Regions from separate parts of the Hymenobacter tenuis genome, predicted to be linked through region 2. Evidence: riboswitches for the same ligand, from Rfam matches in the RefSeq annotation. Region 2 holds a riboswitch; the other holds the start of a gene.
What was found. Region 2 has a riboswitch for S-adenosylmethionine ahead of ACYVGU_RS08720 (phosphoadenosine phosphosulfate reductase family protein). Riboswitches for the same ligand answer to the same signal wherever they lie in the genome.

Region 1 (3,524 bases), 200 kb from region 2:
GTGCCGGTGAGGCCGGAGCGCAGGCCGCGGTTGGAAACCGAGTAATCCTGCAGGCTGACCTGGTTTTCGAGCTGGGTGCCGGCCAGCCACTGCTGGTAGTTTTTGTAGCCAGCCGCCGAGCCGTTTACGTTGGTAATGCGCTCCAGCTCTTTTTTCACTTCCTGCTCGGTGTTGCGCACGATAGAGTACGCCGCTACGCCAAACTTCATGGGTGGCAGGCCCAGCTTTTCGCGGCGCTGGCTCAGGTCCTGAATGCGGCGCCCGATGGCGGCGGGCTCGTCGCCGTGCATCACGTAGCCGTCGCACTGGGCCGCAATCAGGTTTTTGGCTGCTTCCGACTCACCGCCGGCATATAGGAACGGCCGTGGGCGCGACACCGGCTTGGGCTGCAGAATGGAGTCGGTGACCTTATAAAACTTGCCCTCGAAGGTGAAGTGGTCCTGCTTCCAAAGGTTGTCCACTACGTGTAGCCACTCGGCGGTGCGGGCGTAGCGGTCATCGTGCTGCTCAAAGTGTACGCCGTACTTTTTGGCCTCATCCTGCCACCACGACGACACCACGTTCAGGCTCAAGCGGCCGCCGCTGATGTGGTCGATGTTGGCCGCCTGCTTGGCCAGCAACGCCGGGGAATGGAACGTTGGCCGCACGGCCACCATGAGCTCTAGTTTCTTCGTAACGGCAGCCAGGGCGGCGGCCGTGCTCCAGGCATCCAGAGAAGGGGCTTCTTCGCCTTTGATGTCGTTGAGGTTTAGCTCGGCAATGAGGGAAAGGTCGTAGCCAAGGTCCTCACTGCGTTGGGCCAGCGTTTTCACGTAGTCCCAATCGGCGCGCATGTTTTCGTCCTCGACGTTGCGCAGCCACCCGCCAAAAACGGGCATCCAATATCCGTATCTCATGATGACCTAGTGAATAGAAGCCGGAACCGGCTGGTGAGAGGTTTGAGCCGCGGCAGTACCTAGCGAACCAGAAGCTGTTGCGGGCGCCAATTGCGTTTCCAGATAATCCACGAAGCGGGCGTAGGGGTCGAAGCCCACCACATTCACGGCGTCGGCCACGAAGTTGGAGAGGGCATTGATATCATAAAACAGCACGTCGCCGGTGCGGTCATCAATCAGGTACTCAATGCCGCCCACGTCAATTTTGGCGGCGGCCACAATGCGCTCCACAGCCTCTACTACCTCGGCTGGGGGCGTAAAGGCTTCCACCTGAATGCCTTTCTTGGGTGCTTCCGTGAGGCAAAACTCTGCCGACTGCTCCTCCGGAATCTGGCAGATTTCGGCGGGGCAGAGGTTGAAGCTTTCACCGGTAGTATACACCTTCATAGCGTACAGGAACTTGCCGTTCAGCGTCTCCACGCGGTGAATGTTGCCGCCGCGGGGCGTCACGTATTCCTGCACCAAGGCGGTTTGGTCGATGCCGAGGTCAATCTGGCCGGCTTCTACGGCGGCGCGTACGCCTTCCAGGGTATCGAAGCGAATGATGCCGGCGCCGCTACCCCCAATGTTCACCTTCACCACAATCGGAAACTGCAGCTGCTGGGCTGCGTCCGGAATGCGCGAAGCATGGTTCACGACGAAGGATTTGGGGTATTTCAGACCTAGGGAAGCAAACAGGGAAAGCTGGCGGGCTTTGTTGGTTTCAATGGCCGTAGCCGCCGAGCCGTTGATGATGCGTGTGCCGATGCGCTCAAGGTGCGTAGCGAAGCCTGCGGTGTGGAAAATGCCCTGCCCGTGGCCGCGCAGGTACGCCGAGGAGCTCATGCGGTTCACGACCAACGAGTAGCGGCTTTCAGTTTCGGAAGGATCGAAGAGGTGGTGCGCGGCGTCGATTTTCTCGTAGGGTAAGCCTCGACGGTCGAGCTCTGCAAACAAGGGTTTAAACCACTCGGGGTGTTCGTAATAGATGCCAATGGGCTTTACAGCGTGCGCCATGAGGAAAAAGTAAGAAGAGGTAGGTGGGGAAGAGGACGACACGGCAAGCCAGTATCGCCTGAGAAGGCCACGCAACAATGCGCAGCCCAGAAGAAGCTAGATGACTAGTAGTCAGTGGCTAAACAGCTGGCGGGCGTGAGTTGCTCCCTGAGCACCGTACAACATGCGGGCATGCCAGGCCGGGCACGTGCCGAAAGACCACCATACGCGGTGTTTGCCACGCCCTGCAAGCAGAGGCGAGAACCTGAAAGTACTAGGGGCAACATGCCAGCAAACGTGCTAGCTCAGCTGGATACAGCGGGGTACTAACAACAACAACACGCGCCAGCCATGTACCAACCAGCTACGTGCATGCACACGCCAGAGGTGAGCCGTTGCGAAGGAGCAACGGGAGAAGCAGAGCGAACCGAAACGTTGTTGGCAGTGTCCACGGCAACTTGTTTTTATATGTGCAGGAGTTGGCACCGTTCCAGTAACTGGGGGTTGCCGGCGTTTCGTCGAGCCTGTCTCTCCACGCCTCTGTATAAAAACAATCCTTTGGTCAGAAAGAATTGACTCTGCAAAGGTAAATCAGGCCGTAGCACATTGCCAAATTCAACCACATATGGTTGCTAGGTACCTTGATGAATTAAACCACTAGAGCCCAAAAAAGCCCAGCCAATTGCTTGACCGGGCTTTTCTTACGCTAGAGGGCTAGTAAACTTATAGGTTGCCGCGCAGGGCCTGCTCACGCTCAATGGCCTCAAACAGCGCCTTAAAGTTGCCTTTGCCGAAGCTCTTGGCGCCTTTGCGCTGAATGATTTCATAAAATACGGTGGGGCGGTCTTCCACGGGCTTCGTGAAAATCTGGAGCAAATAGCCTTCCTCGTCGCGGTCCACGAGCAGGTTCAGGTCGCGGATGCTGTCCAGATCCTCATCGATGTGGCCCACGCGGTCCAGCAGGTCATCGTAGTAGGTGTTGGGCACCTGCAGAAACTCCACACCGCGGCGGCGCAGCTCCGTTACCGTCGTGCGGATGTCGTTGGTGATAAGGGCCATGTGCTGCACCCCAGGCGAGTGGTAGAAATCGAGGTATTCCTCAATCTGCGACTTTTTCTTGCCTTCGGCAGGCTCATTGATGGGGAATTTCACGAAGCCGTTACCATTCGACACCACCTTGCTCATCAGGGCCGAATACTCGGTGCTGATGTCGTCGTCATCGAAGGTGATGAGAAGCTTAAAGCCCATCACGTCCTCATAGAACTTCACCCATTGGTTCATTTCGCCCCAGCCCACGTTGCCTACGCAGTGGTCGACGTACTGCAGGCCCACGGCCGGGCCTTGCGGAACGTTGCTTTTGCGGGCCACGAAACCCGGCAGGAATGGGCCCGAGTAGTTGGTGCGCTCCACGAAGGTATGGATGGTTTCGCCGTAGGTATAAATGCCCGACAGCGTCACGGAGCCGTGTTCGTCCTCGATGGTATAGGGCTCAAAAGCGGGCTTGGCGCCGCGCTTGGTGGTTTCCTCGAACGATTTGCGGGCATCATCTACCCACAGGGCCATCACCTTCACACCATCGCCGTGTTGGGCTACGTGGCGGGTAATGTCGGAGTC
Region 2 (3,524 bases):
CAACATTTCGGGCACCATCATCATGAACATTGATACCATTATGGTGGGCTCCCAACTGAATCTGGCGGCCGCTGGCGTGTACAGCATTGCCTTTTTCATCAGCACAGCCCTCACGCTGCCGGCTCGCTCGCTCAACAAAATTGCCTTTCCGCTGCTAGCCGATTATTGGAAAGAACAGGCCCTGCCCAAAATGGCCGCTTTTTACCGCGACACTACCCGTCTCAACACGGTGCTGGGCTGTTACCTTGCTCTGGGCATTGGGTTGAACCTCGACTTCATCTATGGCCTCATGCACAACCCCGCCCTAACAGCTGGCACTACGGCCGTGCTGGTACTGCTAGCGGCGCGTCTGTTTGATGGCATCACGGGCCTCAATGGGCTAATTGTAGTTACCTCCCCGCGCTACCGCTACGACTTGGTGTTCAACGTATCCTTAGCGCTGGTAACGATTGGGCTCAATGCCTTGCTGATTCCCATACTAGGTTTGCTGGGGGCAGCAGTGGCGTTTTTACTCGCTATTGTAAGCATCAACCTGGCCCGCACGTGGTTTGTGTGGCGCAGCTTCCGGATGCAACCATTCACGTGGCGCATCCCGCTGATACTGGGTATTGCAGCCGCGGCAGGGCTGGCTGGCTGGCTAATTCCGGCGCTAGGCTCTCCCTTCCTGACCATGCTTTTGCGCTCTGCCACCCTCACGATAGTGTACGCTGCCCTGCTACTCGTCACAAATTCTGCCCCCGAGGCCAACGTATTTTTAAGCAAGTTACAGGCTCGTTTTCAGCCGAAACGCTAATTGCACAATGCTTATATAGGGCAAAGCTACTAGGTCCATACCACGAGCAAACCTCTCCTCATTCGGAACTTGCACGTAGCTTCCTCAAAACCAGGTTTCAAGCAGGTTTGCGGCTGAAGAACACCTAGTAACCTTCGCTTACTCATGCAGCTGAAGCAGTGTAACTTTTCTAGTGTTCTGCTTACGTTGTGGCGGCTGCCCAGAGACCAAGAGTATGGGGGCGTTGCGAGAGAATGTGCACCTGTTGAAAAAATAAAATTTGGAAGTGTAAAATTCCGGCAGCTACTTTTGCCATACCAATTCTTTCCCCACAAAGGATTGTTTTTATACAGAGGCGCGGAGAGACAGGCTCGACGAAACGCCGGCAACCAGCGGACCATCCGAAACGGTGCCAACTCCTGACCATATAAAAACAACTAGCCGTGAACCGCTTGTCCAACTCCGCTACTCTATCCGCCACTGCCTTTGCTCTACAGCATGGGTGTTGTGCTATGATGGGTATGCCGTGTTGTTGTTAGCCACTCACCTCCTTCTTTTTTCTGGCTTGTGCGCGCAACAGCTCGGCTGACACGGTGCTACGTGTAGGCTGACTTCGTGCGTACGCCCGGCTTTTTCGCCCGGCCGAAAGCTAGTGTGCCGCATTCAACTACGTGGCCGCAGCTCCGCCTAGGGTCATTCCTGACCGAAACCTCCGCCCCGCGCTGGCTGGTTTCCCCTCCCCTTCTTGCTATGTCCGCAGCAGATGCTGCGCCGGCCGTTCGCGCCTTGCTCGACGACCTGCGCCCCCAGCTGATTCAGGCTACTGCCCTGGAGCGGCTACGCCTCGTGGCTGAAACCTTCCCCGAGCAGGCCGTTTTCTCGACCTCCTTTGGCCTGGAAGACCAGATTATCAGCCACCTTATTTTCGCTAATCACCTCCCCATTCAGGTATTCACGCTTGACACTGGGCGTAATTTTCAGGAGACATACTCCGTCTGGAACAAGACTCTGCTCAAGTATGAGCAGCCCATTGCGGTGTTTTATCCGGAGCGGGAAAGCGTGGAAAAGCTGATGCTGGCTAAGGGCCCGAATAGCTTCTACGAGAGCGTGGACAACCGCAAGGAGTGCTGCTTTATTCGGAAAGTGGAGCCCCTGAACCGGGCGCTAGCGGGTAAAGCAGCCTGGGTCACTGGCATCCGCGCCGAGCAGTCGCAGAACCGGCAAACCATGGACCCACTGGAATGGGACGCGGCGCATAACCTCGTGAAAATCCACCCGCTTTTCGACTGGACCTGGGAGCAGGCCGTGGCCTTTACCCAAGAGCACCATGTGCCCGTGAACACGCTGCACCAACAGGGCTTTGTAAGCATTGGCTGTGCCCCCTGCACCCGCGCCATCAGGCCCGGCGAGGATTTCCGGGCCGGCCGCTGGTGGTGGGAAGACCTTTCGGCTAAGGAATGCGGCCTACATGCCACCGCCCACCACAATGGCCCCGACCCGGTAGTGGAGCCCGTACCGGCCGGCTAGAGGCAAGCTTGGCACTTCCTGCTGAGCGCCCAACATCAACACTGAACACCCGACTATATGAGTACCCCAACTTTTGATTATCTCGACCGGCTTGAAGCGGAAGCCATCCACATCCTGCGGGAAGTGGCCGGCCAGTTTGAGCGCCCAGCCCTGCTGTTTTCGGGTGGCAAAGACTCCATTGTGCTGACGCGCCTCGCGGAAAAAGCTTTCCGCCCGGGTCGTTTTCCCTTCCCGCTGGTGCACGTAGATACCGGCCACAACTTTCCCGAGGTACTAGCTTACCGCGACCAGCTAGCCGCCGAATTGGGCGAAAAACTCATTGTGCGCAAGGTGGAGGATACTATAAAGCGGCAGCGCCTACGCGAGCCAGGCGGCAAGTACCCCAGCCGCAACCAGCTCCAGACCTACACGCTTCTGGAGGTAATTGAGGAGTTTGAGTTTGACGCCTGCATTGGTGGGGCCCGCCGCGACGAGGAAAAGGCCCGCGCCAAGGAGCGCATTTTCTCCGTGCGAGATGAGTTTGGCCAGTGGGACCCCAAGCGCCAGCGCCCCGAGCTCTGGAATGTGTATAACGGCCGCATCCAGAAGGGCGAAAACGTGCGCGTGTTCCCCATCTCCAACTGGACGGAGCTGGACGTGTGGCGCTATATCCAGCGCGAAAACATTGCCCTGCCCGACATCTACTTCGGCCACGAGCGCACCTGCGTGGTACTCCCTACGGGCCAGTTGCTAGGCCTCTCAGAACACCTGCGCCTCGATGATGACGACGAAATAGTAACGCGCCAAGTACGCTTCCGCACCGTTGGCGACTCTACCTGCACCGCCGCCGTGGAAAGCGACGCCAGCACCGTGGAGGACATTATTCAGGACCTGCTGCTGGCCAAAGTAAGCGAGCGGGGCGCCACCCGCCTCGACGACAACATCTCGGAAGCCGGCATGGAAGACCGCAAACGCAACGGCTATTTCTAAGTGGTGAAGTGGTGAAAGGTGAAGTGCTGAACTGTACTCATGCTTCACTGGCCCAACTAACTCACAAGTTCACAACCTCACAATTTCACCATTTGTAATGGACCTTCTCCGATTTATTACCTGCGGCAGCGTTGACGACGGCAAAAGCACGCTCATCGGCCGCTTGCTATATGACTCTGAATCTGTGTCGCTGGACATTCTGGCGGCGCTGGAAAAGCGGCAGGCCGCGAATGGCACCGTGGATCTGGCCTTGCTG

Region 1: it holds a riboswitch for S-adenosylmethionine, as region 2 does, so the genes downstream of both, ACYVGU_RS09530 (ATP-grasp domain-containing protein) here and ACYVGU_RS08720 (phosphoadenosine phosphosulfate reductase family protein) in region 2, are expected to answer to the same signal.

The regions. Positions count from the first base shown of each region.
Region 1 is NZ_BAAGWF010000001.1:2,203,056-2,206,579, reverse strand. Features, by position in the region: gene ACYVGU_RS09535 (LLM class flavin-dependent oxidoreductase) at 1-896, opposite strand, end outside; gene ACYVGU_RS09530 (ATP-grasp domain-containing protein) at 903-1,931, opposite strand; SAM riboswitch class I at 2,372-2,461, opposite strand; gene hppD (4-hydroxyphenylpyruvate dioxygenase family protein) at 2,634-3,524, opposite strand, start outside.
Region 2 is NZ_BAAGWF010000001.1:2,005,222-2,008,745, forward strand. Features, by position in the region: gene ACYVGU_RS08715 (lipopolysaccharide biosynthesis protein) at 1-793, shown strand, start outside; SAM riboswitch class I at 1,115-1,206, shown strand; gene ACYVGU_RS08720 (phosphoadenosine phosphosulfate reductase family protein) at 1,523-2,299, shown strand; gene cysD (sulfate adenylyltransferase subunit CysD) at 2,357-3,268, shown strand; gene ACYVGU_RS08730 (sulfate adenylyltransferase subunit 1) at 3,366-3,524, shown strand, end outside.